DNA from 3 places in the Lysinibacillus sp. NPDC092081 genome. Region 3 is predicted to be linked to each of the others. Evidence: predicted binding sites of a transcription regulator. Region 3 holds the regulator's gene; each other region holds the start of a gene.
The links. Region 3 encodes CtsR, which represses protease genes until heat stress. Its sites were predicted from a motif close to ATGGTCAATAAAGGTCAAACA; they were not measured.

Region 1 (10,294 bases), on a different contig from region 3:
AGAGTAATTTTTGGATTCCCCATATTAAAAATATTTAATATCCGTTCATCCTCTGTATGCACATAAATATCGTCCTTAACCTCCGCAATAATATTTTCATATTCATAGCTATTGATGGATTCGACGACATTATGCACTACACCTAAATCAATAGGAGTATGCATAGTCTGCCAAGCAGCATTTTTTGGGTGGTGGACGTAGGCACCATTAAAATTCACGATGGGCGTTGTAAGGCCAAGCTCGTGATAGTATATATCACTCGCACGATAAGGACGGCCTGTAGCAATCATCACTTGATGACCTTGTTCCTTTGCCTGCAATAATGTTTTTTTAGTTTTGGATGAAATTTGTTGTTGGTCCGTTAATAACGTACCATCTAAGTCTAAAACGATTAAATGCGGTTTCATAGCTTATTGCCCCTTTCCTATAATTTGAATAGTATCGCTTTGTAAACCATTCGTCAAAATTTTGTCACATGGAGAAAAGTTTGCTAACATAAAGATTAGACAAAAGTTGGGAGTGACAAAGATGATTGTTGAGAATGAAATGTGGGGAAATATTCCATTATTACATATACATACAGAAAATATGAATGAACAAACCCCAGTAGTGATTTTCTTACATGGCTTTATGAGTGCAAAAGAACATAACTTACATTATGCATATCAATTAGTAGGTAGCGGGGTGCGTGTCCTATTACCAGATGCAAAATTACATGGCGACCGTAGTGAAGGCCTATCTGAGATGAAAATGAGCTTACATTTTTGGGATATTGTTTTAAATTCTATTCATGAAGTTGCACAATTATATAATGAATTAAAGAATAAAAAATTATTAGTGAATGATAACATTGGCGTTGCTGGTACATCGATGGGTGGAATTGTAACATCGGGCTGTTTAAAGCAATATGATTGGATCAAAACAGCAGCAGTATGTATGGGTGCACCAGGATTTCTTAAATTAGCGGAGTATCAATTACAACAATTCGCTAAAAGCGGTGTGAATTGGCCAATGTCCGAAGAAGAAGTACAACAAACGAATGAGCTTCTTGCTAAATATGATGTCAGCCTAACACCAGAAAAATTCGCAGGACGACCTGTGCTATTTTGGCATGGGGAATTAGATAAAACCGTTCCTTTTAATGAAACGTATAATTTTTATTTAACTTTACGCGAGTATTATGAAACAAATCCAGAAGACTTAAAATTTTTAGCTAATAAAAGAGCGGGCCATGCTGTGTCACGAGACGGTATGTTAGCAGCAACTGAATGGCTTGCACAGCATTTGGCATAATAAGATGCATCTGCTATGATTAAGTTAACACTGTGACGGAAGGAGAAATACAAATGGATCAAGATATGAAAGACAGCATGTTCGGTGCATTAGAAAATGTAATTGACCCTGAGCTTGGTATTGATATCGTCAACTTAGGTTTAGTATATGATGTAGAGTTAGATGAAGAAGGTGTAGCAACCGTTACAATGACGCTAACGTCTATGGGTTGCCCAATGGGACCTGTTATTGTTGATCAAGTGAATACAGCATTAGGTGAGCTTCCAGAGGTAAAAAGTACAAATGTCAATATTGTATGGAATCCACCTTGGTCAAAAGATAAAATGTCACGCTATGCAAAAATGGCATTAGGTGTACGCTAAGTCCACTTAAAGCACAATAAAAAATCCCCGCTTATAACTCATAAGCGGGGATTTTACGTGTAGCGATTAATCGATACGACATATTTGTAACGGACAATTCTCACAGGCGATTTCATCCTTTAAAAATTGTAGATCGTGAATGGTAATATAACCTTTTTCGAACGATATGATATTGTGCTTCTTTAAGTCATTCAGCATGCGATTAATCATCTCTCTACTCGTCGCACATAAATTAGCGATTTCTGTATTTGTTAACGGTAAGTCAATATAAATAGTGTCATTCTCTAAAGGCTTACCATAAGTATTCGAAAGACGGATGAGCGTTGAAAATAAAGCGCCCTTTTTACCATTTAAAACTAAATCGCGCAAACGACTTTGATGCTTTAAATTTTCTGTTTGCAACCACTTCATATATTCCACCATTAAATCAGGTTGTTCCACTAATAAAAGTTCCAATGATTCACGGCTTAGTACATATAAACTAGAGGGTTCTAAAACTTCAGCAGTCATGGAATTATACGTAAGGTTACAAAATAATGAGCCTTCTCCAATAATACTGTCTGGACCACAAATACGAATGGTTAATTCCTTTCCATTCTCCGTTTCCTGACTAATTGAGAAGGCTCCTGTTTTTATATAATAAATTTCTTTCGCACGTTCGCCCTCTAAAAAAATTTTACTATCCTTATTCACTTTAATAAAAACACCGTGCTTTTGAAAAAGATCGTGAAATTTTTCTTGTATATTATCCATTATAACCATATCTCCAACACATCGCTTTCTTTTCGTAAAAATGTTTAATTTTTACAAAAGGATGGTGAACAATTTCGATACTAAATCTAAGAAACATAGTTTTATTATAACGTAATTTTCTAGTTATAAGGGAAGAAATTTTAGGGCTAATTCTTTGCTAAGGTTTGTCGTATGTTGTAAAATAAAGTTAGTCAAAAAAGGTCAAACATTTTTTCGTGAAACAGAATGGCAAACGGGATTCCGCTTAACATTATTGAAAAGGAGTGCTAAATATGCAATTTCAACAAACAAATGACAAAAAACCATTAGAGCAATTTGGACGTAATTTAATAGATGAAGTAAAAAACGGTAAAATGGATCCGGTAATCGGCCGTGATGAAGAAATTCGTAATGTCATTCGTATTTTAACACGCAAAACGAAAAATAACCCTGTCTTAATAGGTGAGCCGGGGGTTGGTAAAACAGCTATTGTAGAAGGGTTAGCCCAACGTATAGTAAAGGGCGATGTTCCTGAGGGGTTAAAGCAATGTGTACTGTATGAGTTGGATATGAGTGCCTTAATAGCAGGTGCTAGTTATCGTGGACAATTTGAAGAGCGCTTAAAAGGTGTTTTAAAAGAAGTAAAAGAATCAGAGGGGCGTATTATTTTATTTATCGATGAAATTCATACAATTGTTGGTGCAGGCAAAACGGATGGTGCAATGGACGCTGGGAATATGCTAAAGCCAATGCTTGCACGAGGTGAGCTACATTGTATCGGGGCTACAACATTAGATGAATACCGTATGTATATTGAAAAAGATCCTGCTTTAGAGCGTCGTTTCCAACAAGTGCTTGTACGTGAGCCATCTATTGAAGATACAGTTTCCATTTTACGAGGCTTGAAAGAGCGCTTTGAGTTACATCATGCAGTACGCATTCATGACCGTGCAATTGTAGCGGCAGCAGAGCTATCAAATCGCTATATTACAGAGCGTTTCCTGCCAGATAAGGCCATCGATTTAATCGATGAAGCATGTGCGATGATTCGAACAGAAATTGATTCCATGCCACAGGAATTGGATGCAGTAACACGCCGTATTATGCAGCTCGAGATTGAGGAGCAAGCGTTAAGTAAGGAAAAAGACGAGGCAAGTAAAAAGCGTCTAGAGCAACTCAGTGAGGAATTAACAAAGCTGAAAGAATCCTCTGGGGGTATGCGTAAACAATGGGAAACCGAAAAAGAAGCGTTACACGGCATTCAGAAAAAACGTGAAAAACTTGATAAATACCGTCGTGACTTAGATGAAGCAGAAAGTAAATATGATTTAAATAAAGCAGCCGAACTACGTCATGGGAAAATTCCTATACTTGAAAAGGAAATTAAAGAGATGGAAAAACAATTAGAGAATGGTACGGAATCACGTATTTTACGTGAAGAGGTAACAGCTGATGAAATCGCATCTATTGTTTCACGCTGGACAGGCATACCCGTGATGAAATTAGTAGAAGGTGAGCGTGAAAAATTATTGCGCTTAAAAGATACATTGCATGAGCGTGTAGTCGGACAAGAGAATGCTGTACAACTTGTCACAGAAGCGGTATGGCGTGCTCGAGCTGGTATTAAAGACCCGCAACGACCAATTGGTAGTTTTTTATTCCTAGGGCCAACAGGTGTTGGTAAAACAGAGCTTGCGAAGGCACTAGCGGCACAGCTGTTTGATTCTGAGGACCATTTTATTCGCATTGATATGAGTGAATATATGGAGAAACATAGTGTATCACGTCTTGTAGGGGCACCTCCAGGCTATATTGGCTATGAAGAAGGTGGACAATTAACAGAAGCTGTTCGCCGAAATCCATATTCAGTTGTATTATTAGATGAAATTGAAAAGGCCCACCCTGATGTTGCGAATATTTTACTGCAAATTTTGGATGATGGACGCATTACGGATAGCCAAGGTCGAATGGTCAACTTTACGAACACAGTGGTCATTTTAACTTCTAACATTGGCTCAAGCTATTTAATGGAAGCAAAGGAAGACGATGTTGCAGTTGAGGATTTAGTGATGGCTGCACTGCGTCAACACTTTAAACCAGAGCTGTTAAATCGTATGGATGATATTATTATGTTCCATGCATTATCAGCTGAACACTTTACTGCGATTGCTTGGAAATATGTCGAACAGCTTGTCAAACGAGTTGCAGAGCAAGATATTACTTTACAAGTAGAACAAAATGTAATTGATTGGGTTGTAGAACAAGGAGCAGATGCTCAGTTTGGCGCTAGACCACTAAAACGCTTCGTGCAGCGTTATATTGAAACTGCGGTTGCAAAAGAATTACTTCGAGGTGAAGTATTACCAGGAGAAACATTGCACATTAGAATGCATGACGGTCAATGTGTCGTTGAAAAATAACAAAAAAACCTGTTCCGCATTGAGCGAAACAGGTTTTTTCTAGTTGAATTAATGATTGTCTGCAGCTTCTGGAGTTGACTCGTTTGGAATAACTGCACCGATAATGAAAACAAGAATTGTAAATACAACTGATGTGACAACAGCAGTTTGGAAATCAAACGTTGCACCAAGTACAGAGCTTACTACGTAGTTTAACATTGAAACTAGTAGGAATGACCATATGAATGTTACGATATATTGCATTAATTTCACCTCAACCGAACTTTTTTATATCATTATCATATCATAACATAAATCGAAAAAAAAAGAACCTTTTCTGTGAAACATCGCGAATTTGTCACAACGATAACCTTGCTTTTGTATTTTCATGCAAATTCAGTAGGATCGGCGAAATTCGAAGACGTCGCAAATGCTGATTGCTAGGGAGTGTCCGAGGTCGTTTAAATCTAAGGAGAAGTCGTTCTATTCGTAGGCGAGTCGATTAAGACAAAAAGCATTAATTTTATTCATCTTGCCCTTGTCCTTCATTATGAGTTTGAAGAGTTATTTTAGGCAATTGTGTCCTTTGAATAACGCTCCCCAACACATTTAGCACCATCAAGGATGAACCATAATTTATTTATTACGAGTCAGTCACATCTTATCAGGTGTGGCTTTTTATACGTCTTGAGAGGTAGTGCTAAAATCTTCAACGAAACTTTTCACTTCTAGTTCCGTAGAAAAAATTGGAAATATAATAAGAGTTAAGGGTGGAAAGAGAATGAGAGATTTTTTAAAAGAAATTATTAAAGAAGTTAAAAGGCAACTAACAAACGAACAACCATCAATTGAGAACATATTAGATGGCAAAATATTCGATTGGTTCATACCAATTTTCGATTCCCTTCTGTTTCCGGAAGTGTATCTTTTCTTAGCTTCTACATTAATGTGGAAAATGATTTTTTCATTATTGTTGGCAGGTATGATTATTATCATTGTTTTAATGATTGAAAAAGTTCTAGAGAAAAAGACTAGTAAAGAAAAGGTTGAAGTATTGGATGAAAAATTAGCATGGTTCATACTCGCTCCAATTTTATTTTATGGAGCAAAAGGGTTAGCGTATGGCTATCTATTATTCAAACCAATGTTGTAGTTCTAAGCGATCTCATACCGAGGTTGCTTATTAGGGTCATCTGTACGTTGGTTATTTTTAATGTGAAATTTTTTTACGTATCATTCGTATTATAACTAGACAATTCGAATTGATAGAACTGAAAAAAGGGAGAAATGAAATTTTGAACCATTGAATGAAACAATTGCTTTTTGTGATTTACTTGATTACCATTGCGGATGCGTATTACTCAACGTTGTTTATTGAACCAAAAACACCGCCGCAACATCAGACGATTAAAGCGTCAGCCATTACGTTGACACAACTACGGTAGCAAACCTAACAAAAAGAAACGTACAACACGTCGTTTGAAACCTTCTGTGCTGCAACCCATCAAGCGATTTCTTCAGAGCACTAAGTGTTCCAAAGAGAACGTGATCCTTAACGACCTATTAGAGAAAAGATTGGACGTACGCAGATACATGCATGAGCCACCTTTCATCTTTTTACGATATCGACTTTTACGTTGTTGATAATAATGTTAGCAATTGTTAGGCTAAAGCTGCAGATCTATTTGCAGCTTTTTTCTCATTAGCCGCCATTATTAAATTTTTCAGCCTCACTTATCCCCCTAAATACGTTTTTTCTTGCATCAGCTCTAAAAGTTGGAGATGACATTTGTTAAATCATATGCATGTATATAAGTTGATTGGAGACCCTTGATACTACTAGTTTTAAGACGTTAAATTTAATTCATCTTGCACCTCTCCTTCATTATGAGTTATAATTATGACCAGTTACTAATAATTGATAGTAAGAAAGCAGAGGGGTTGCTAAATGAACGCTGGTATTATAGGAATTGGCAAATACGTTCCGGAGAAGGTCGTTACAAATTTTGATTTAGAAAAAATTATGGACACTTCGGATGAATGGATTCGAACTCGTACAGGGATTGAAGAACGCCATTTTGCCGCAGATGACCAAGAAACTTCAGATTTAGCAGTAGCTGCTGCAAAAGAGGCTATTGCAAAGGCCGGTATTACACCAGAGGAAATAGGGTTAATACTTGTAGCAACAGTAACGCAAGATCAAAACTTTCCAAGTGTAGCATGTATGGTTCAGGAGCAAATTGGAGCAGTTAATGCTGCTGCGATGGACCAAGCGGCTGCATGTGCAGGATTTATATATAGTTTAGTGACAGCAAAGCAATTTGTAGAATCAAATGCTTATAAATATGTCTTAGTAGTAGGTGTTGAAAAACTGTCGAAAGTACTTGATTGGGAAGATCGTAATACCGCTGTATTATTCGGTGACGGTGCAAGTGCAGCAGTTGTTGGTCCAGTATCAGAAGGTAGAGGTATTTTATCATTTGAGCTTGGAGCTGACGGTACAGGTGGTAAGAACTTGTATTTAACACAGCAGGACACAATCGCTATGAATGGCCGTGAAGTATTTAAGTTTGCAGTACGTCAAATGGGTGAATCTGCAGTAAATGTATTAGAAAAAGCAGGTTTAACAAAAGAAGACGTAGATTTTTTAGTGCCGCATCAGGCGAATATTCGAATTATGGAATCTGCTCGTGAGCGTCTAGAACTACCACCGGAAAAAATGTCGAAAACGATTCACAAATATGGGAATACGTCGGCAGCGTCTATTGGTATTTCCTTAGTAGATGAGCTTGAGGCAGGTAAGATTAAAGATGATGATTTATTAGTACTGGTTGGATTTGGCGGTGGCTTAACATGGGGTGCCGTTACAATTAGATGGGGAAAATAAAAAACGAAGAATGCTTGAGGGGAGTAAGACAATGAGTAAACGACGAGTAGTAATTACAGGAATTGGCGCAGTTACACCACTAGGAAATAGCATCGAAGAAACATGGGCTAACATTAAAGTAGGAAAATCAGGCGTTGGCGAGTTAACACGTTTAAATAAAGATCTTTTCGCAGCAAAAATTGCCGCTGAAGTGAAAGACTTCAATATTGAAACGTATATTGAACGTAAAGAAGCTCGTAAAATGGATCGCTTTACACAGTATGCTTTAGCAGCGTCCATCATGGCGATGGAAGATGCACAATTAACAATCGATGAAGAGCTAGCACCACGTGCAGGTGTCTGGATTGGCTCTGGTATCGGTGGTATGGAAACATACGAACAACAATTTTTAACATTCCAAGAGCGTGGAGCAAGACGTGTAAGTCCATTCTTCATTCCAATGATGATTCCAGATATGGCTTCAGGCCAAGTGTCGATTCACTTTGGGGCAAAGGGCATTAACTCTTGTTCAGTAACTGCATGTGCTTCAGGTACAAACTCCATTGGGGATGCTTTTAAAGTAATTGAACGTGGCGATGCAGATGTTATGATTTCTGGTGGCGCAGAGTCACCAATCGTTACGATGGCAGTAGCAGGCTTCTGTGCAAATACTGCATTATCTTTAAATACAGACCCAGAAATAGCTTGCCGTCCATTCGATAAAAATCGTGATGGTTTCATTATCGGTGAAGGTGCGGGTATTGTTATTTTGGAAGAGTATGAGCACGCAAAAGCACGCGGTGCAAAAATCTACGCAGAAGTTCTTGGCTATGGTGCAACAGGGGATGCGCATCATATTACAGCTCCAGCTCCAGAAGGAGAAGGTGCTTCTCGTGCAATGATGCAAGCTTTAACTGATGGCGGCGTAGAAGCTTCACAAGTAGACTATATTAACGCACATGGAACAAGTACACCATATAACGATTTATTTGAAACACAGGCGGTAAAAACGGTCTTTGGTGAACATGCCTATAAGCTTGCAATGAGTTCTACAAAATCAATGACAGGTCATTTATTAGGTGCAGCTGGTGGTGTTGAAGCTATTTTCACAGCGCTAGCACTGAAAGAAGGCATTTTACCACCGACAATTAATTTAACAGATCCAGATCCAGAATGTGATTTAGATTATGTGCCGAATGAAGCTCGAACAGCAGAGATTAAATATGCTATGAGTAATTCACTTGGGTTTGGTGGACACAACGCTAGTCTACTATTCAAAAAAATCGAGGAATAATAAAGTGAAACTTTAACCAGTGGGGGATTTTCATCTCCCACTGATTTTTTGTCTTCACTGTTGCTGATGTTTCGTTTTATCACTATAAATTAGAGTGATATGCCAGTAGATACACACTATGTGAAGTGGTTGATTGGAGTGGAGACTGGGCGACTCCTCGGGGATCAGCGATAGAGGAACGAAGGCTAAAACCATCACGTCCTGTGATAACGCCTTCGTGACCAACATCGGTGCTGCTGCCGCTACGTTAGCACTACGCTTTCGCGCAAAAAACATCTGTTGGCCCGAGACCCTGCAGCGCAGCGAAGCGGCTCATCGGACGCCCCCAGGAAGCTTTGCTCTGTGCGAAAGCGAAGCGACAGCAACAATGTTTTATCTGCGCGAAAGCAAAGCGTCAGCGACAAAGCGCCCAGTCGGAACGGAAATCAACCCCTCGTTTTGCCGAAGTGCCATACTTTATTTAATATGGCCAGCCAAAAAAACGTCAGCCTAATTTACGTGGCTGACGTCTTTTTTTATAGTTTTATGAATAGATGATAATTAAGAAGAAACAGAAAGGATGCTCTATCTTGTTCCGACTCTTTTTATTTTTAATGAGCTACGGCTTATTGATTCTCTCCGTAGGGAATCTCATCTTGTATTTGAATTATCGGACACTCGGATATTCTTGGATAGTTGTGTTTAAATTTATGGCACATACATCAGCATTTTATATGGCCATTGGATCAGCCATTGTGTTAGGCGCTGTTGTGCTTGATCTTGGTTATGATAAAACTGTAAATGAAAAAGATAAGATGTAACCTTTAAATTACTCTCTTTTTGGCCAAGCTCTTATGATCATTTCTATGATAAATTTTTCTTTTTATCGACGTGCACGACCAAGGCCCATTGCTTCTTCCATGCGTTTTAATGTAGCACTTGCAATAGCATTTGCCTTTTCAGCACCTACATCTAAAATAATATCTAACTCTGAGGATTCTACCAAATTATAGAACTTCTCTTGAATTGGTGTCAGGTGATCAATAACCGTTGTTGCAACACCTTGTTTGAAACCACCATAGCCAACGCCTTCATATTTTTTTACAAGGTCATCAATAGATACGCCTGAAATGGCAGATTCGATTGTTAGCAAATTAGAAACACCAGGTTTATTTTCCACATCAAATGCCACAATACCATCAGAGTCAGTAACAGCCGACTTAATTTTTTTCTCAATGTCTTTCGCTGTATCTAAAAGCTTGATTGTCGCTTTTGTATTTGGATCGGATTTACTCATTTTCTTTGTTGGTTCTTGTAGTGATTTGATACGAGCCCCTGCTTTTGGTAATTGAATTTCAGGAATCGTTAA
Region 2 (10,294 bases), on a different contig from region 3:
CTACAGCAATGACGACATCATTATTGCCATCGCCCTGCCCAAACGTTGCCAAAATTAAAACACCATTATTTTTTTTTGCATCGCCAATGCCCCATGAACGAATCATTTTTGTTGCATACATTTTTGGTTCTTCTCCGTTAATATTATCTATGGTTACGACCATAATTTCGGCTCCTGTACCTTTGTCTAGCTGCTCTGAATAATGATTGAGCTCTTCTTTCATAGATGAAGATAAAACATTAGCAAAATCATGAATATACGTATTTTTCATCGGTGTCGGCATTGAGGCATCTGCCATTCTTATAGATAAAATAAACATGATACCAACAATAGCAAGTTGGATTATCAACCGTTTCATTATTGTTTACCTGAACTGCCAAAATCTATAGATGGTGCCTTTTCAGCACCCGCAGCTGCTTTAAAGTATTCTTTCTGCTCAAAACCAAACATCCCTGCAATTAAATTGCCTGGGAAACGTTTGACCGTTTTATTAAAAGCCTGCACTTCATTGTTGTAGTCTTCTCGAGCAACAGCTAAGCGATTTTCTGTCCCAGCTAATTCATCCATTAATTGACGGAAATTTGCATCTGCCTTTAAATTCGGATAGTTTTCTACGACTACTAGCAATCGACTAAGTGCTCCGGTCAATGCATCATTGGCAACCGCCTGTTCCTTTGGACTATGTGCACTTCCCATTTGCGCTCGTGCCTCTGTAATGCTAGCGATCACTTCTTTCTCATGGTTGGCATATCCTTTTACTGATTCTACCAAGTTCGGAATCAAATCGTAGCGACGCTGTAGCTGATTTTCAACCTGAGCCCATTTCGAATCAACGCTTTCCTCGGCCGTTACAAGGCTATTGTATTTTGGAATAAATAGTAAGGCCAATACAACTAAAATAATAACGATAATTCCTATAGGTCCAAATATTTTTTTCAATTTTAAAACCTCCTTCGCTTTCTTTTAGCTATCATCCACATTTTGGTGATAAGCCTTTCATTATTCTTACCACTAATGTGCAGCAAAAAAACATCTCTATTCTACATATATGCAAGTGCATTAATACCGTATGAAATTTTTCTAACGTGCCATACTTAATACTGTAACAAACTATGATATTTAGGAGGCGCTTTTTTTGACACAATCGTTTCAAAACGAATCATCAAATCAAACATCATTCAACCAACAACAAAGCCCAAATCATGGTGGACATGAGCAAATGGACTTGCATGAAACAATCGGTGCAATCATTGCTTGTATGAATCAATCCATTGTTTTACGTCCACAGGTTAAGGACACAGAGTTGCTTAGCATTTTGGATCGTCAATATAATTTCACATTAGGTATGTATAACACTATTGTGGAATCTTATAACACAGGTCATGATCCATCTGTTCCTACAGGTCGCTATCAAATGGAGACAGGAAATAATTTTAAATATGGAATAAAACCTGGCCAACCTAAAAAGCCGATGCAAAATGCTAATGAGCTCAATGATGAAGCTATTTCTGGCTTCTTACTTGGCGCTCAAAAAGGTGTGGCAAAAGGTATGACTGCTTCAGCAACAGAAACTACAAACCCTGTTGTCCGACGTGTTGTTGCAGATAGTATTCCCAACTGCATTGAAATGGCATACGAATTATCTATTTACCAAAATATGCATGGCTATTATCAAGTACCTCAATTTTCTCAACAAGATATGCAAACGATGCTTAATGCATACGGCACTACAACAAATCCCCTTCATTAATGATAAAAAACAAGAGCAGTCCCATATGTGGTGCAATATCACAAGGGACTGCTCTTATTTAATGAACTATAAAACTTTTCCTAAAAATGCTTTTGTTCGTTCATTTTGTGGATTACTAAAAATATCCTGAGGAGTTCCCTCTTCGACAATATAGCCACCATCCATAAAGACAACACGATCTCCAACTTCACGGGCAAAGCCCATTTCATGTGTTACTACTATCATGGTCATACCTTCAGCCGCTAAATTTTTCATTACATCTAAAACTTCTTTTACCATTTCGGGGTCTAGTGCCGAAGTAGGCTCATCAAATAAAATAGCTTTTGGTTTCATCGCTAAAGCACGGGCAATGGCAACGCGTTGTTGCTGACCACCTGAAAGCTGCTCAGGATAGTTATAAGCCTTACTATCAAGACCGACTTTTTTCAGCAGCTCATGTCCAAGTGATTCTGCTTCTGTCCTACTCATTTTTCGGATTTGCATTGGAGCCATCGTGACATTATCTATGACTGTCATATGCGGGAATAAATTAAATTGTTGAAACACCATGCCTACTTCTGCACGAATAGCATTAATATTTGTTTTTGGCTCGTTAATCTTCACATTCTCGATATAAATTGCACCATCTGTTACTTCTTCTAGCATATTGATGCAACGTAAAAACGTACTTTTACCTGAGCCTGATGGACCTATAACACAGACAACTTGCTTTTCCTGTATTTCATAATCAATGCCCTTTAACACTTCTAGTTTGCCAAAATATTTGTGTAAATTCTCAATTTTAATCATCGTGCTTCCCGCCCTTCTGCCTTACGAGGGACATAGCTATTACTAAGTCGTTTTTCGACAAACGCTACAATCTTTGTTACTCCATACGTTAAAATTAAATAGAGTAACGCTGCAACTATATATGGTTCCCAAAAACGGTAGCTAGCTCCGGCCACGATCTTACTTGCATATAAAATATCCGGTGCCGCAATAACAGTTACTAAAGATGAGTCTTTTAATAAAGCAATAAATTCATTACCTAACGGCGGAATCATACGTCTAAAAGCTTGTGGCAAAATAACTTTTCGCATCGCTTGGTTATGTGTTAAGCCAAGAGAACGAGCTGCCTCCATTTGCCCTTTAGCAATACTTTGAATACCCGCGCGGAAAATTTCTGCATTATATGCCGCACAGTTTAAAATAAGCGCAGTAATCCCTGAAACCATATAGCCTAATGAATGTCCAAAAATGGTCGGTATCAACGCTAAGTGAATTAATAAAATTTGTACGAGCATCGGTGTACCACGGAATAAATCTACATATAGTTTACATGGCCAATAAACCCATTTTCTAGTTGATAATTTTCCAAGTCCTAAAAATAGCCCTAAAAGGATTCCGCCAAAATAACCACTAAGTGTTAAAATTAGCGTCACACCAATACCACGTATAAACATATCTCGGTAGTTCCAGACTATGTCCCAGCGTAAGTCAAAGATGTCCATCCGAAAACCCCACTTCCCCTTTTAAAAATTAAATGAGGAGTTGCCTAAAAAGTCCTTCATCAGAAATCTAGCATATTTGTAAATAGTAAAAATCCGCTTCAGTATGCTCCTGTCGCAAAATCAGTTTTACAACCCTCTCTGCTACGTTTCGCCCTCTTTTTCACGTAGGAGTCTACACGGATTTTTACCTTATATCAATATATAGAATTTCTTTATTTCTTTTAGGACAGCCCCATCATGTAGACGTTTATTACTTAAGGTCTTTACCTGTAATTTCTTTATATTTACCGTTCTCTTTAATTTTTTTCAGACCTTCATTTAATTTGTTTAAAAGTTCAGTATTCCCCTTCTGAACCATAAATCCATAGTATTCTTTTTCAAATGCATCATCTTCGATTACTTTAAGCTTCTCTGTTGGATGAGCTTTGATATATTCATAAACTACCGCATTATCACCAATCGTAGCATCCACGTTACCATTTAGCATTTCTTTGATAGCAACCGGCTGATTTTCAAACGCCATAATATTTGGACTTGAATCACCTTGTAGCTTTTTCGCAGCTTCATGACCTGTAGCATTAATTTGTACTGAAATCTTTTTATCCTTTAAATCAGCTAATGATTTAATCTTGGAATCTTCTTTTACAACGATTAATAATTGAGATTCATAATATGGCTCTGTAAAGTCAAACGTTTCTTTACGCTTTTTATTAATAGAGATTCCTGCTGCACCAATATCTGTTTCCCCATTTTTAATAGTTTGGAAGACAGGCTCCCAGCCAATATTTTGCCACTCTACTTCAAAGCCCATTTCATCTGCAATCGCCTGCAAAATATCGAAATCTAATCCTACAATATTTCCTTTATCGTCAAGCGATTCGAATGGTGCAAATGTCGCTTCTGTTCCTACTTTATAAACTTTCTTACTATTTCCATCTTCGGATGGCACGTTACCTGACGATGTCTTGTCTTTTGCACCACACCCAGCTAGAACTAGTACAAATGCTGCTACAACTACCAGTAACATAGATAAACTTCTTTTCATAGCTACTCCCCCTATTTCAATATTTCCCGAAACACAATTAATATTTCTACCAATTCGGAAATTTTAGACTATTAGGTCAATTATAGTAACATTATTCTTTTTAGACAATAACATTTTGCATAAAAGTAATTGTTTTTTCATAAAAATTTATTCCATTTGGATTATCTAGAATAAAGCGGTATTAAAAAATGAAAATAGCACCAATTATGAATATTTATACATTCACAATCGATGCTAAAGTTAGATGTATTTTTTTGCAAAAAAAAAAGAATCCCCTCAGATAGGATTCTTTTTTTCGACTAGTATCACTAGTCTTCACGTACGGTATGTTCACTAAAAAATAATTTGGAGTTGTTGCTTTTTAAAAGATTTGAAAGGAACAAATGCGGGAATAATGCCTACTAGGAAACATTCCCATTATTTACCCTCTCTTTTCCCCACTAAGCAGGCTGCTAAACTACTTATTAGGAGAATTGAGTTATAACAGTATATCAAATAATCAGTAAAATGGCGCCCTCGGAGGGAATCGAACCCCCAGTGCAAGAACCGGAATCTTACGTGTTATCCATTACACCACGAGGGCAATTGAACACAAAAAAAAAGTACTCACCCTAGGCTTTACGAAAAGCATGATGTAGATAACCCTCATTTGAAGCATACCTGACAAAATAGTGTACTGTACTTTAACTTATGTGACCTTACCAATTATACAAACGTATTGCCCATAATTCAACTATAGAATGCAAAACATTTAAATTTTTTTTATCTTCATCCAGTAAGTGTAAAAACACCTACTGAAATAAAGGCACTCAGGCTAAGAATTTCACATCCTAAGAAAGCACCTGCGTGTCCAACATTGTTTATCTGAGCGAAAGCGATGCGACAGCTACAATTAAGCCAAGATAAAATTATTTTAATTTATTTCACTTTAACAGGGTTAATATTTGACCTTCCCTGACTATAATGTGTATGATAAGAATACAGCTGAAATACAATGGAAGTTTTCAGCAAAAGTATTCGAATTTAGTTTTCTAAGGAGGATTTAACATGAATTTAATTCCTACAGTTATTGAACAAACAAGTCGCGGTGAACGTGCGTATGACATCTATTCACGACTACTTAAAGACCGTATTATCCTATTAGGAAGCGCAATTGACGACAACGTTGCTAACTCAATTGTTGCTCAACTTCTATTCCTACAAGCAGAAGATCCAGAAAAAGATATCTTTCTTTACATTAACTCACCAGGTGGATCTATCACTGCTGGTATGGCAATTTATGACACAATGCAAATTATCAAGCCACAAGTACAAACAATTTGTATTGGAATGGCAGCATCTATGGGTGCTTTCCTACTTGCTGCTGGTGAACCTGGTAAACGTTTCGCATTACCAAATGCTGAAGTAATGATTCACCAACCTCTTGGCGGTGCACAAGGTCAGGCAACTGAAATTGAAATCGCTGCAAAACGTATTTTATTCTTACGTGAAAAATTAAATGGTATTTTATCAGAACGCACTGGTCAACCACTTGAAGTCATTGCAAGAGATACAGACCGCGATAACTTCATGACTGCTGAGCGTGCAAAAGAATACGGCTTAATCGACCAAATTATGGATCGTAAATAAAAAGATTAAAGGCATCCCAGATTTATTTCTGAGATGCCTTTTTTTGTTCGACTTCAAATTTATGTATGGTTTGATGGGGCTATCCTTCACTTTGGTTGTTCTATCCACGACTTTGGCTTTTCTATCCATCATTTTGACGTTTCTATCCGTCGCTCTAGCCTTTCTTTCCATCGCTCTGACTCTTCTTTCCGTCGCTCTGACTCTTCTTTCCGTCGCTCTGACTCTTCTTTCCGTCGCTCTGGCCTTTCTTTCCATCGCTCTGACTCTTCTTTCCGTCGCTCTGACTCTTCTTTCCGTCGCTCTGACTCTTCTTTCCGTCGGCTGCTCTTCTTTCCGTCGCTCTGGCCTTTCTTTCCATCGCTCTGACCTTTCTTTCCGTCGGCTGCTCTTCTTTCCGTCGCTCTGACACTTCTTTCCGTCGCTCTGACTCTTCTTTCCGTCGCTCTGGCCTTTCTTTCCTTCGGCAGCTCTTCTTTCCGTCGCTCTGACCTTTCTTTCCATCGCTCTGACTCTTCTTTCCATCGCTCTGACTCTTCTTTCCGTCGCTCTGGCCTTTCTTTCCGTCGTTCTGACACTTCTTTCCGTCGCTCTGACTCTTCTTTCCGTCGGCAGCTCTTCTTTCCGTCGCTCTGGCCTTTCTTTCCGTCGTTCTGACACTTCTTTCCGTCGGCTGCTCTTCTTTCCGTCGCTTCGATCATTGAAGCGCGGGCGTTCGCTATTATTTTAAATTAAATGACAGGACCTATTTTCTGTGCAAAAGCGCAAAAAAACTGCCCAACATAAGTTTTACTGTTTGGACAGTCTTTGCATTATAAGTTTTTTAATCTTCTTTTTCGATTAGTGCTGCTAATGCTGTAACCGCTTGCTCAGCATCGTTGCCATCGCCACTAAGTACGACCTCAGTTCCTTTTGCAATGGCTAAGCTCATAACACCCATAATGGACTTAGCATTTACTTTTTTCTCTTCTTTCTCAAGAAAGATATCTGCGCTAAAACGATTGGCTTCTTGTACAAATAGCGCTGCTTGTCTAGCTTGTAGTCCTAATTTTAATTTTACATGGACTCTTCTCTCGGTCATTCTTAAAACTCTCCTTTACTACCGTTCATCTATTATTTTTATCTTACCTTACTTACTAGCAAAAGAACAATACGCTAATCAATTTTACCTCGGCATAATTGCGTCCGGAATCGGCTTTGTGTTCACAAAGAACTCCTTTCCGATTCCGTGACACCCGCTGAAAGTTTAACATCACATTCATACCTGAAAAGTATGAAAATTCAACCACCAATTTTTTCTCCGCTTCTTAATGCATCGGCAATCTCATCGATTTTCCGTAATCGATGATTGACACCTGATTTACTAACCGTCCCACTTGATACCATTTCGCCAAGTTCTTTTAGCGTTACATCTTGATATTCTACTCGTAATCGTGCAATTTCACGAAGTTTTTCAGGCAATTGATCTAGTCCTATTGCATTTTCAATAAATCGGATATTCTCTACCTGACGTAATGCTGCACCTATTGTTTTATTTAAGTTCGCTGTTTCACAGTTAACAATGCGATTAACACTATTTCTCATGTCTCGCAATATCCGAACGTCTTCGAACTTCATCATTGCTTGATGAGCTCCAACAATATTAAGGAAATCAGAAATTTTTTCCGCTTCTTTTAAATAAGTAACAAAGCCTTTTTTTCGTTCAATTGTTTTTGCATTTAGCTCAAATTCATTCATCAAATCCATTAAAGCCTCGCCATGCTCTTTATATAATGAATAAATTTCTAAATGGTAGGCTGATGTTTCTGGATTGTTGACAGAGCCACCCGCTAAAAATGCGCCTCGTAAATACGCTCTTTTTTGACCACTCTTTTTAATGAGCTCCCGAGAAATAGTATGATTAAATTGAAAGTCGTCTGAGATGATTTCTAAATCAATTAGTAGCTCTCGCGCACCCTCTCTTACACGGCAAATGTATACGTTATTTTTTTTCAAACGCATCTTTTTTCTAACAAGTAACTCTACATTATACGGATACAGCTTTTTCATAATCGTATAAAGCCTTCTTGCGATTGCAGCGTTTTCAGTTTGTACGTCTAAGCTTAACTGTTTATTAGCAAAGGATAATGAACCATTCATACGAATTAGGGCAGATACTTCTGCTTTCATACAATGATTGTCCGCTTCTATTTGAGTTAATTCCTTTTTCGTTTCAGAAGCAAAAGACATATCACGCCCTCCTTTCAACCTTTTGTTCTTCTATGTATATGTCCATCTTATCATATACAATAAGTGCTTTATAATTCACTAACTTCTTGTTCATAGATATTCGCGTAATCTACAAGCCATTTTGCAACGTTTGCCGCATTATGACGAACCGTCCCATCTGGGCGAATCGTGGCAATATCCCGTTTAATAACCTCTAATCCCATACTTTCGAGCTTTGCAACGTCAAATGTTACTGGCTCAGCATACTCTTCCATATAAAGCTCTTTTACAGGATGAGGGAGTTTTACATTATTCACTAAAATGGAATCAATGAAGGAGTCTCCAACATGCTTGTATAAAGCTTTAACATGATCACCTGCTGTATAGGATATGGTTTCACCTTTTTGAGTCATTAAATTACATACGTAAATTTTTCTCCCTCTAGCCTTAACAACAGCTTCCCCAATTTCTTTTACAAGAAGGTTTGGAATAATGCTTGTATATAAACTTCCTGGACCAATTAAAATATAGTCAGCACGATTGATTGCTCGAATAGCTTCTGGTAACGGTTTCACATTTTCAGGCACTAAAAAAACTCGACTAATTCGTTCTTTAGCCATAGGAATTTTAGATTCACCTTCAATGATTGAACCGTCCTCAAGCTCTGCATGTAAATTTATCTTTTTATTAGCTGCTGGTATGACACGGCCATGAACCTTTAATACTTTGCCCATTTCACTAATAGCATGGTTAAAGTCCCCAGTAATATCTGTTAAAGCAGTCAGCATTAAATTCCCCAATGAATGACCACGTAAATCTTCCGATGCTGAAAATCGATATTGAAACATTTGCTCTACAAGCGGTTCAACATCCGATAACGCCGCAATCACATTGCGGACATCACCAGGTGGTGGAATATCATAGTCATCTCGTAAACGTCCTGAAGAACCACCATCATCTGCTACTGTCACAATTGCAGTAATATCAAATGGGTGGTGCTTAAGCCCTCGTAATAATGTAGAAAGCCCTGTACCACCACCAATTACAACAAGCTTTGTTCGCTTCTTTCCCATTCACTCAATCCTTTCTACGATTGATGTCACGATGCGTAATAACCGTATTTTCCTTTCCAGCTAAATATGCACCAAAATACTCTGCTAATGTTACCGAACGATGCTGCCCGCCAGTACATCCAAAAGCAATGACAAGTTGTGATTTGCCCTCTTGTCTATAGAGCGGAATCATAAATTCAAACAAATCCGTTAGTTTTTGAATGAGAGTTTGCGTATCTTCAAGTGCCAGAACATAAGAAGATACCTCAGTTTGTAACCCCGTTATATGGCGTAGCTCTTCTACATAATATGGGTTTTTTAAAAAACGGACATCAAATACTAAGTCGGCATCAATCGGCATACCATGCTTAAATCCAAAAGACAAAATATTCACTGAGAAAATATTGTCAGCATCACTGGCAAATTCTTTAGCTATTTTTTCACGTAGCTCTTTAGGCTTCATATTAGATGTATTATAGACAAATTTAGCGCGACCCTTTACTTCTGATAAAAGCTTACGTTCTTGTTTAATGCCATCTAATGGCAAACCATTTACAGCTAATGGATGTGCACGTCTTGTTTCTTTATAACGTCTAACTAAAGCTGCATCATCTGCATCTAAAAATAAAATTCGTGCAACTATATCGCCTTCTTTAAGTATATGATCGAGGGCGCCAATAAGAGAAGCAAAAAAGTCGCCACCACGCATATCCATGACAGCTGCTATACGTGTAATATTTTTACCCGAATCCCTTAGTAGGGTTAAAAATGTTGTGAGTAACGCTGGTGGTAAATTATCAATACAGTAATACCCTAAATCCTCAAAGCTCTGAATAGCTACTGTTTTCCCAGCTCCAGACATTCCTGTAATAATAACCAATTCATGTGTACCTTTTGGGCCTTCAACCACCACTGTCATCCAGCTCCTTTATTGTTCGATTGATATTTGTATTTTCTCATGAAGTAATTCAAAATCAGTTGTGTATTCGAATGTACCGTACTGAATGCCTGATTGCGAGATAGCAAATTGTAAGTTTGTTCGATCACCTTCAGCCATTGGCAAATGTTTCAAATCCTCTACTGGGTGCCATGCAAGTTTGCCTTCTCTAGTTTCTTTAAACGG
Region 3 (10,294 bases):
TTGTGTATCGTTACCCCTTTTCTTTGCAAGACGTACCAGCTTTAAGTCAACCTCTTGCACATCCTCAAAGTCCTCTTCAGTAATCTCAACCTTCGTCGTACGCTCATCTTGTAATTTCTTTAAAATATCTAAACCACGACGACCTCTTGTACGCTTTAATGTATCCGAAGAATCAGCAATATGCTGGAGCTCAGTAAGGACAAATTGGGGTACAACTAGTGTACCTTCTATAAAGCCGGTTTCAGAAATATCTGCAATACGGCCATCAATAATAACACTAGTATCTAACAGTTTATAGTTTCCTCGTGCTTCTTGTGGCTCTACACCTTCCGTTAATTTTTTCTTCGTATTGTTACCACGTAATGTAAATAGCTGGATTAATTCATCTCGCTTTTTAAAGCCTACACGGAACCCTAAATATCCAAGCACAAATGACAGTATAATTGGTAAAACCTTTGTAAATTTCGGTAAATCAATACTATCAATTGCAAACCCTAAGAAATAAGCAACGATTAGCCCGATAATAAGTCCCAGTGTACCAAATAATAAATCTCCAACAGGTACTTTAAATAGCACCTCTTCCATCCAACTAATAAGCCTTACGAAATAATCTGAAAAGGCAAACGATAGTGTAAACAGTAAAAGCGCTCCTAAAGCTACTGATACGTAGGGATTATCAAGCCAAGGATTAGATGATAAATGAAGCAATTCGTATAATGGCGGTAAGAAAACAAGGCCTAATGCTCCTCCAATCAGTAAAAAAGCAATTTGAACAAATTTTTTCATAAACTGTCACCTCCCATTTTTAATATATAATTATACATAGTTTACTGTAGAAAATCTTTTATGAACCCATCAAAGTATCGTTAAATTCTCTTCTTGTGATCGATCATTTCGATTCTAATGACAGAGAAAACCCATTACTGAAATCCTTCACACAAAAATTAGCATCGCTCTTTGGCATCCGCTTGGCATTAAACAAACTCTTTCACAGATATTATTTTAGACGCCATTTCCCCTCTTTGAGTTTCCTACCTCTTATCTATGAATTCCAAAAGCTAAATCTCTACTCTTGCAAATCAATTATGCCTCGGCATAATTGTGTCCGGAATCGGCTTTGTGCATGCAAAAAATCCTTTCCGATTTCCGTGATATCCGCCGGAGGCTTTGGGCCAACAGATGTTTTTGTAGATAAATTGCCACAGGACGTGGCGTTCTTAAACTGAGTTCCTTTATTTCAGCGTATGTTTGTATACCCGCTGAAATAAGTTAAAAGTGCATGTTAGAACATTGTCCAACATGCACAAGCTTATTTATAGCTCTCTAAAGCAAGCATTCAATGCATCCTTTATCGTTTCCACACCAACTATCTCAATACCTTGTGGGAAATCCCATCCACCGATATTCGAAGCCGGTATGAAGGCCCGTTTAAATCCGAGCTTTGCTGCTTCAATCACACGTTGTTCAATACGAGATACACGACGCACCTCGCCTGTCAAACCTACTTCCCCAATTAAGCAGTCCGTTGCTCTGACAGCTTGATCCTTAAAACTTGAAACGATGCTTGTTAACACCGCTAAATCAATTGCAGGCTCATCAAGCTTCACACCGCCAGCAACTTTAATATATGCATCCTGTGCCTGTAGCATGAGGCCCATTCGCTTTTCAAGGACTGCCATAAGCAGCTGCACACGATTTTGATCGACACCCGTTGCCATTCGTTTTGGATAATTAAAGCTTGTTGGTGTTACAAGCGACTGAATTTCAACTAGAATTGGCCGTGTACCCTCCATCGAGGCTACAATCGTTGACCCTGCCGCCCCCTGTGAACGCTCCTGTAAAAACAACTCAGAGGGGTTTAACACTTCCTTTAAGCCCCCTTGAAGCATTTCAAAGATAGCTATTTCGTTCGTAGAGCCAAAGCGGTTTTTTTGGCTGCGTAAAATACGGTGATTATGATGTCGTTCTCCTTCAAAATACAATACCGTATCAACCATATGCTCCAAAATACGTGGCCCTGCAATTTGTCCCTCTTTTGTTACATGTCCCACTAAAAAAATTGCAATTCCCTTTGTTTTTGCAATTCGCATAAGTTCTGCGGTACATTCACGCACTTGTGATACACTACCAGGTGCACTCGTTACCTCTGGATGAAAAACAGTTTGAATAGAATCGACAATAACGAACTTTGGCTGCACATCGTCAATAGTCTGATTTAAAAACTCTAAATTCGTCTCAGAATATATATATAGCTCCTGTGATACCACTCCTAAACGTTCTGCACGTAGCTTTGTTTGACGGATAGATTCCTCACCAGAAATATAGAGCACACGATGTCCCTTATTCGATAGCAACGCAGATACTTGTAATAATAACGTCGACTTCCCAATCCCAGGATCTCCCCCAATTAACACAAGAGAACCCGGCACGATGCCGCCACCTAACACTCGGTTAAGCTCACCCATTTCTGTTGCCACTCGTGATTCCTCAGCAGCTTCAATCTGCATAATAGGGAGAGCCTTTTGGGTAACCGTAGCAGAATGTTGGAATGCCCCACGTGGCCCTTTGGCAACGACCTCCACCTCTTCAACCATCTTATTCCATTCTCCACACCCTGGGCATCTTCCCATCCATTTCGCAGATTCATAGCCACAGCCCGAGCATACAAATTTCGTTTTTTTCTTCGCCAAAATGCCTTCACCTCGAATATTTGTTCTTATATTTATTATTGTACATAAAAAAAGACAGCTTGGCACTTAAAGCCTTGCTGTCTTAATCAATTATGCCTCGGCAAATTGCGTCCGGAATCGGCTTTGTGCTTAGGCCTGCACGAGGGCCGACACGATGTCGGTCATTTCGGTAATGCCACAGGACGTGGCATTATTACCGATGCAGGTCAGTTAGCCGTTATCGCATGGATGCGATGATCTTAGACTAACGTCCTCAAAGAACTCCTTTCCGATTCCGTGACATCCGCCGGAGGCTTTAGGCCAACACGATGTTGGTCACTCAGGCGTTTTCACAGGATGTGAAGGTCTTAGCCTGAGTTCCTCTATTTCAGCGGGTATTTGGACACCCACTGAAAAGCAGCTTAAATCCTCATTCATCTCACCACCTATAGAGGTGGGAGACTTTTGCTGAAAAAAGTTAAATCGCATGCTGTGGAAGAATTATTTAGAAGTAGAAACTCCCTCTTTTTTCTTCACAACAAACTCATCATTCACGTAATCAATGATAACTTGGTTGCCCTTCTCTACATTGCCTTTTAGTAGTTCTTCCGATAAACGGTCTTCTACTTGTTTTTGCAATGCACGACGTAGTGGACGAGCACCGTATTGAGGATCGTAGCCTTCCTCTGCAATTTTCTCAAGAGCCGAATCCGTTAACTCTAACGAAATGTCTTGCTCTTTCAGACGTTTTGTTAATGCATTCGCCATCATTGCTACGATTTCTTTTAAATGTTCTTTTTCTAGTGAGTGGAAAACGATCATTTCGTCGATACGGTTTAAGAATTCTGGGCGGAATGCTTTTTTCAATTCCTCCAGCATAGTACCCTTCATATCTTTATACTTCGTATCAGTACTACCTACATTGAAACCAAGGTTTTTACGATATTTTAAAGCATCTGCACCAACGTTTGATGTCATAATAACAACCGTGTTGCGGAAATCTACCACTCGACCTTTAGAATCTGTTAAACGACCATCTTCAAGGACTTGAAGTAAGATATTGAAAACATCTGGATGAGCCTTCTCAATTTCATCTAGTAATACTACTGAATACGGTTTACGACGAACTTTTTCTGTTAGTTGACCGCCATCATCAAAGCCTACATAGCCTGGAGGTGAACCAACTAAACGTGAAGTCGAATGTTTTTCCATGTACTCAGACATATCAACGCGAATCATTGCGTCCTCATCGCCAAACATAACCTCAGCTAATGCTCTAGCAAGCTCTGTTTTACCAACACCTGTAGGACCTAAGAAAATAAATGAACCAATTGGTCGTTTCGGATCTTTCAAGCCAGCTCTTGCACGACGAATTGCGCGAGAAATCGCCTCCACTGCTTCTCCTTGACCTACAACTCGTTTGTGTAACTCTTCTTCAAGCTGTAATAACTTAGAAGATTCTTCTGAAGCAATTTTTGATACTGGAATTCCAGTCCACATAGATACTACCGCTGCTACATCATCCACAGTAACTTTTGATTCGGCTTTACCTTGTTCTTCCTTCCAATTTTTTCTCGTAGTTTCAATTTCATCTTTTAGCTTTTGCTCTGTATCTCTTAATGACGCTGCCTTTTCAAATTCTTGACCTGAAACAGCTGCATTCTTTTCAGAGCGCACATTTTCAAGCTTATCTTCAAGTGCCTTTAAGTTTGGTGGCACTGCGAATGAGCGTAAGCGTACTTTAGAACCCGCCTCATCGATTAAGTCAATCGCCTTATCTGGTAAGAAACGATCAGAAATATATCGGTCACTCATTTTTGCTGCCGCTTCAATTGCTTCATCTGTAATTTTCACACGGTGATGTGCTTCATAACGATCACGTAAGCCTTGAATAATTAGAATCGCTTCTTCTACAGTTGGCTCATCAACTTGAATTGGTTGGAAACGGCGTTCTAATGCCGCATCCTTCTCAATATATTTGCGATACTCATCTAGTGTCGTTGCACCAATACATTGAAGTTCGCCACGTGCTAAAGATGGTTTTAAAATATTTGACGCATCAATTGCACCTTCTGCACCACCTGCACCGATCAATGTATGCAATTCATCGATAAATAAAATAACATTTCCTGCTTGGCGAATTTCATCCATTACTTTTTTCAAGCGATCCTCAAACTCACCACGATATTTTGTTCCAGCGACAACTGTCCCCATATCAAGTGTCATAACACGTTTATCACGAAGAATTTCTGGCACTTCATTATTAATAATTTGCTGTGCTAAACCTTCAGCAATAGCTGTTTTACCAACACCTGGCTCCCCTATTAATACAGGGTTATTTTTTGTACGGCGGGATAGAACCTCGATAACACGTGTAATTTCCTTGCTTCGACCAATGACCGGATCTAGAGTGCCTTCACGAGCAATTTGCGTTAAATCACGCGCAAGGCTATCTAATGTTGGTGTATTGGCAGCCTGTGCAGCTTGTTGACCAGATTGAGCATTATCGTTATTGCCTAATAACAATAGCACTTGCTGACGAGCTTTATTCAATCCGACACCAGCATTATTTAATACACGGGCCGCTATACCTTCACCTTCACGAATAAGCGCTAGTAGTAAATGCTCTGTGCCGATATAGGAATGACCTAATTTACGTGATTCATCGACTGATAGTTCTATTACTTTTTTAGCTCGAGGTGTGTAATGGACTATTGGACCAACATCCTCTTTACCTTTCCCTACAAGCTCTTCAATACCTGCTTCAATCATTTGAGGACTAATATCAATTGCTTCTAATGCTTTTGCAGCAATACCGCCACCTTCACGGATAAGCCCTAATAGAATATGCTCTGTTCCAATTGATTCGTGTTTCCAACGAATTGCCTCTTCTTGTGCAAGCTGTAATACTTTTTGCGCGCGTTGTGTAAAACGATTAAACATCAAATGAATCCTCTCCTTTTCCCCGAATAATAGGCTTACTCATATTTTCTCGAGATAGTGCCTCACGAAGCATTTCAGCTCGTACGCGATCTCGCTCAGCAGGTGGCAAAACGTCCCCTGCATAATTCTGTAAAAATCCAGGCTGCATACTGACTACACATTCGTTTAATTTGGTCGCTTTAATACCTTCAATTAACTGTAAATCTACCCCTAAACGAACATTGGATAGACAGGTAGCAGCTTCTTCACTCGTTAAAATTCGAGCATGTGTTAAAGTACCTAAAGCACGGTACACACGGTCTTCTAAGGCTAGTTCTGCTTTTTCCATTAACTTACTTCTTGCATGCCGTTCTTTTTGAATTATTTTTTCAGCAACACTTTGGATGTCCGCTAAAATTTCATCCTCTGTTTTACCTAGTGTAATCTGATTTGACACTTGGTAAACATTCCCTATATTTTCGCTACCCTCTCCATAAATTCCTCTTACCGTCATTCCTAATCGCGTCATTGCATTCATGATTTGATTCATCTGGCCCGTAAGTGTAAGGGCTGGCAGGTGCATCATGACGGATGCTCGCAAACCAGTACCAATATTTGTCGGGCAACTTGTTAAATAACCAAATGTATCTCGAAATGCATAAGGCAAAGCTTTCTCTAAGGCACGATCTATTTTATTAGCCTGCTCGTAAGCCTTTTGAAGTTGAAAACTCGCCGTCATACATTGAATGCGTAAATGATCTTCTTCGTTCACCATTATGCTAGTTGATTCGTCATCAGATAAGAGCATGGAACCATCTCGCTCTTTCTTTGCAAGCTGAGGACTAATTAAATGTTTTTCTACAAGTATTTGACGCTGTAAAGACGTTAAATCTTTAATAGCAAAATATGAATAATTTTCTCGAAGTTCTGTACTGTCCTTTATTGCATGTGTAACTGCCTGTTCCACCTGTAATGCTTCATCCTCTGTAAAGGCTAATGGAAAACGATAACCATCTAAATTTCGAGCAAGGCGGATGCGTGTACTAATGACAATATCTGAATAATCGTCCTCCACACTCATCCACATTGGTGTAGCACGCTCTAAAAACGGTTCAATCATCACGACACATCACCACCTTCAAATTGTAGCTGCTTTTCAAGTTCCCTCACTTCATCACGAAGCTTAGCTGCCTCTTCAAATTGTTCTTCATCTACAGCAATCCTCATACGTTTACGAATATCTTCAATTTGCTTTTTGATGACATGAACATTATTTCGAGCACCGGGCATTTTCCCTATATGTTGAGGACCAGCCTGTATACGGTTAAAGAGCTTCGGTAAGTGCTCGCTAAAGGTGTCATAGCAGCTAGGGCATCCAAATTTACCTTCTTTTAAAAACTGTTTATACGTAAATCCACATTGTGGACATGTTTGCGGTTGTGGTTGTGCTTGTTGTTTTTCACCCACTTTTTGTTGCTGCCATGTAGGTGATCCAAACCAATTTGATAATAGCTGTTGAATAGATATTGGCTCTTGCTTAAATTCAGCATGAAATGGATGGAACTGCGAGGCGCAGACGTCACAATAATGGTGCTCCACCTTTTGACCACTTTGAACTTGTGTTACGGTAACTGTTGCATTACGCTGCTTACAATGTTCGCATATCATTTCCATCACCTCTTTTATTTTTGCTGTTCATATTTAATGGTTGTTAGCATCGCTCTTAAAATTTTGGCTCGAATGTTATCCCTTAACGGGAGTTGTAAATCGATAGTTGAGCGATCAACTGCTGCTAACATTATTTTCGCTTCTCGCTTTGAAATTACCTGCTCATCAATTAGTCGATAAACTAAATCTTCTGCCATTGTTTGCGATGCCCCACCGTCTATTTGCCTGAGGACATCATCGATTAGATCAATTTGTGAATTCGCGCGGACACGTAAAATTCGAATGTATCCACCACCACCACGTTTGCTTTCAACAAGGTACCCTCGTTCGGCAGTAAATCTTGTATTAATTACATAATTTATTTGTGAGGGCACGCATTGAAATTTATCTGCAATTTCACTACGTTTTATTTCAATATGCCCTTCTCCACCTAATTCAAGCACTTGCTTTAAGTAGCCTTCTATGATGTCTGATATATTACGCATTTTAGGAATACACCTCGCTTACTCCACTGACTTTGACTATCTTTGACTTTCTTTGAGTATATTATACAAAACGCTTGAAAATAATTGCAATTAATCCGCACACAGAAAAAAATAATCAATAATGCCGAGGCATACTTGCGTCCGGAATCGGCTTTGTGCGAAAGCGCAGTTAAGAACTCCTTTCCGATTTCCGTGACATCCGCCCTTAGCTATAAGATACCCTTTTCAGCAATAGAAAAAACGCAAGCATATGCAACTAGCATATACTTGCGTCTATAAAAATTATACCCAACGGCCAACAATTGGATAACGCCAAGACTCATCAGATAGAGCCTTCACAATACCGATAATTGGCGCAATAAAATACATAATGCCAAATACGATCAAGAACGGTATACCAATGAGTAGGAAGCTGAAAATACCCGAAATTGTAAGTAACACTATCATCACAACTTGAAACAATAAAGCTTGCACGGAAATACTCTTTACCTCTTCATCCGAGCCAATTAAGAAAAATATAATTGGTACTAACCATGGCGCAAAAAACGCACTTGCGTGTATGATTACCTTAGACCATTTAGTTTCCATTTATATCAACCCTTCCATTTAATTTTTTGTTTTATGTACTACTATTTACGGTACTTAGCCTTAAATAGTTTCAAATTTAAATTGGATTTAAAAATCTTTTTGAAAGGCATGTGATAATTGATGGAATTTAATAACACACTTGCAAACGAATACGAAAAAGGTATTCGTCGTACGCTACCTAGCTACGATGCCATGCTACGTTTAACACAAACCTTTTATCAATCTACATTACATGAGAAAGCTGAATTTTTAGTAGTTGGCTCCGGAAGCGGCAATGAAATTTTACAGCTCGCTGAGAAAAGACCTCATTGGTCATTTGTTGGCATAGATCCGTCAGAAGCGATGCTACACATAGCTAGCGATCGTTTAAAATCTCTACCTAATAATATTTCTTTATATCAAGGAACTATACTTGATACTCAGCTACCTGCAGTGAAGTTTGATGCAGCAAGCTGTGTATTAGTGCTTCATTTTATACAAGATGATCAAGAGAAGCTTGCAACATTAAAAGAAATAGCGAATAATTTAAAGCCCGGTGCCCCATTTGTCCTCGTCTCAAAATACGGGCAACCTGGTTCCTTAGAAACTGAGCTACAATTTGATTTATGGCGTGCTTATTGGCTACAGCATACAAAGCTATCACCATCAGACGTAGCGGAAATGGAGAAATCCATACGTTCTCTTTCATTTATGCGTGAAGAGGACATTTTATCACTATTACAGCAGGCAGGCTTTACAAAACCATCTAGGTTCTTTGCTACTACTTTGTTTGGCGGTTGGATATGTTTTAAAGAAAATATCTAGTGAAGATATATACACACCTGTTAGGATAGAATGAGCAGAATTGAGGTGAATGCTGTGATACGCACAATTGGAATTACAAAAGACCAAAAGCTTATAAAGGAATTTCCGCTTGAAGATATACACAAAAACGAATTTGAATGGTACTGGGTCGATTTTAATTGCCCGACCGATGAGGAAGAACTACTGTTAGATACATTTTTTCATTTCCATCCACTCGCTATAGAAGATTGTTTAATGCGTTTACAGCGGCCAAAGCTCGATTTTTATGATGATTTCCATTTCTTTGTTATCCAAAGAGTTAACGAAGAATTAACAGCTGAGGAAGTAAACATTTTTGTTTCTAATAAATTTATTGTCACATTTCATAAAAACATAGCACCGGAAATAGATCGAGTACAAATGATGTTAGAAAAGCAGCCAAAGAATTGGGAACGCGGCACAGTATATTTAACATACCAGGTAATCGATAAAATCGTTGATAGCTATTTCCCCCTTGTTTATAAGATTGAGGATCATTTAAATGCACTAGAAGATGAGCTTACCTATCAAAGTAACCCCAATGCTATGAAAGTTGTGTTTGAATTCCGTAGTGATTTGCTTGATCTACGACGCACCATTTTACCAATGCGTGATCTATTATATCGTATCCTTAACTCTTACCGATTTTCACTTAAGAAATCAGAACGAGCTTATTTCGGAGATATTTACGATCATCTGCTTAAACTCACCGAAATGATCGAATCCAATCGTGAGCTCACTGCTGATATGCGTGATAGCTATATGGCGATGAGCTCTAGTCGCATGAATGGCATCATGATGACCTTAACAATTGTTTCAACAATCTTTATTCCTCTAACATTTATTGCCGGTGTTTATGGAATGAATTTTGACTATATGCCAGAGCTACACGAAAAATATAGCTACTTTATTGTACTTGCAATTATGATTCTTATCGTTTTATTTATGTTGGGCGTCTTTAAACTTAAAGGATGGTTCGGTTTATTTAAATCTTAAAAGTGATGTTGCTATCACAATTCCTTTGGGACCAACGTCACAGATGAAGCCAAGCATTCCACCAATTATTCTTTTGTCCACAAGCTGAAGGCACCTTAGAGATTTTTCTAAGGTGCCTTTTCACTGTCAGTAAGGACCGCGATC

Region 1: a site for CtsR is predicted at 2,596-2,616, ahead of ACIQLB_RS21935 (ATP-dependent Clp protease ATP-binding subunit). Genes of this name have one in related genera too.
Region 2: a site for CtsR is predicted at 5,227-5,247, ahead of clpP (ATP-dependent Clp endopeptidase proteolytic subunit ClpP). Genes of this name have one in related genera too.

What each region holds. Positions count from the first base shown of each region.
Region 1 is NZ_JBIVRU010000023.1:40,777-51,070, reverse strand. It holds gene ACIQLB_RS21955 (Cof-type HAD-IIB family hydrolase) at 1-407, opposite strand, end outside; gene ACIQLB_RS21950 (prolyl oligopeptidase family serine peptidase) at 529-1,293, shown strand; gene ACIQLB_RS21945 (metal-sulfur cluster assembly factor) at 1,347-1,655, shown strand; gene ACIQLB_RS21940 (Crp/Fnr family transcriptional regulator) at 1,722-2,408, opposite strand; gene ACIQLB_RS21935 (ATP-dependent Clp protease ATP-binding subunit) at 2,681-4,807, shown strand; gene ACIQLB_RS21930 (YjzD family protein) at 4,856-5,050, opposite strand; gene ACIQLB_RS21925 (hypothetical protein) at 5,568-5,939, shown strand; gene ACIQLB_RS21920 (beta-ketoacyl-ACP synthase III) at 6,735-7,673, shown strand; gene fabF (beta-ketoacyl-ACP synthase II) at 7,705-8,946, shown strand; gene ACIQLB_RS21910 (hypothetical protein) at 9,582-9,746, shown strand; gene trpS (tryptophan--tRNA ligase) at 9,809-10,294, opposite strand, start outside.
Region 2 is NZ_JBIVRU010000009.1:31,155-41,448, forward strand. It holds gene ACIQLB_RS14285 (TPM domain-containing protein) at 1-358, opposite strand, end outside; gene ACIQLB_RS14290 (LemA family protein) at 358-939, opposite strand; gene ACIQLB_RS14295 (spore coat protein) at 1,136-1,750, shown strand; gene ACIQLB_RS14300 (amino acid ABC transporter ATP-binding protein) at 1,817-2,539, opposite strand; gene ACIQLB_RS14305 (amino acid ABC transporter permease) at 2,536-3,240, opposite strand; gene ACIQLB_RS14310 (basic amino acid ABC transporter substrate-binding protein) at 3,491-4,285, opposite strand; tRNA gene ACIQLB_RS14315 (tRNA-Arg) at 4,794-4,868, opposite strand; gene clpP (ATP-dependent Clp endopeptidase proteolytic subunit ClpP) at 5,333-5,914, shown strand; gene ACIQLB_RS14325 (hypothetical protein) at 6,069-6,272, opposite strand; gene ACIQLB_RS14330 (HPr family phosphocarrier protein) at 6,735-6,992, opposite strand; gene whiA (DNA-binding protein WhiA) at 7,193-8,140, opposite strand; gene ACIQLB_RS14340 (gluconeogenesis factor YvcK family protein) at 8,209-9,192, opposite strand; gene rapZ (RNase adapter RapZ) at 9,197-10,090, opposite strand; gene ACIQLB_RS14350 (8-oxo-dGTP diphosphatase) at 10,100-10,294, opposite strand, start outside.
Region 3 is NZ_JBIVRU010000008.1:58,130-68,423, forward strand. It holds gene ACIQLB_RS13560 (PIN/TRAM domain-containing protein) at 1-786, opposite strand, end outside; gene radA (DNA repair protein RadA) at 1,314-2,690, opposite strand; gene ACIQLB_RS13570 (ATP-dependent Clp protease ATP-binding subunit) at 3,171-5,615, opposite strand; gene mcsB (protein-arginine kinase McsB) at 5,605-6,714, opposite strand; gene ACIQLB_RS13580 (UvrB/UvrC motif-containing protein) at 6,711-7,259, opposite strand; gene ACIQLB_RS13585 (CtsR family transcriptional regulator) at 7,274-7,744, opposite strand; gene ACIQLB_RS13590 (magnetosome magnetite crystal formation protein family) at 8,027-8,332, opposite strand; gene ACIQLB_RS13595 (class I SAM-dependent methyltransferase) at 8,453-9,136, shown strand; gene corA (magnesium/cobalt transporter CorA) at 9,191-10,150, shown strand; gene ACIQLB_RS13605 (hypothetical protein) at 10,277-10,294, opposite strand, start outside.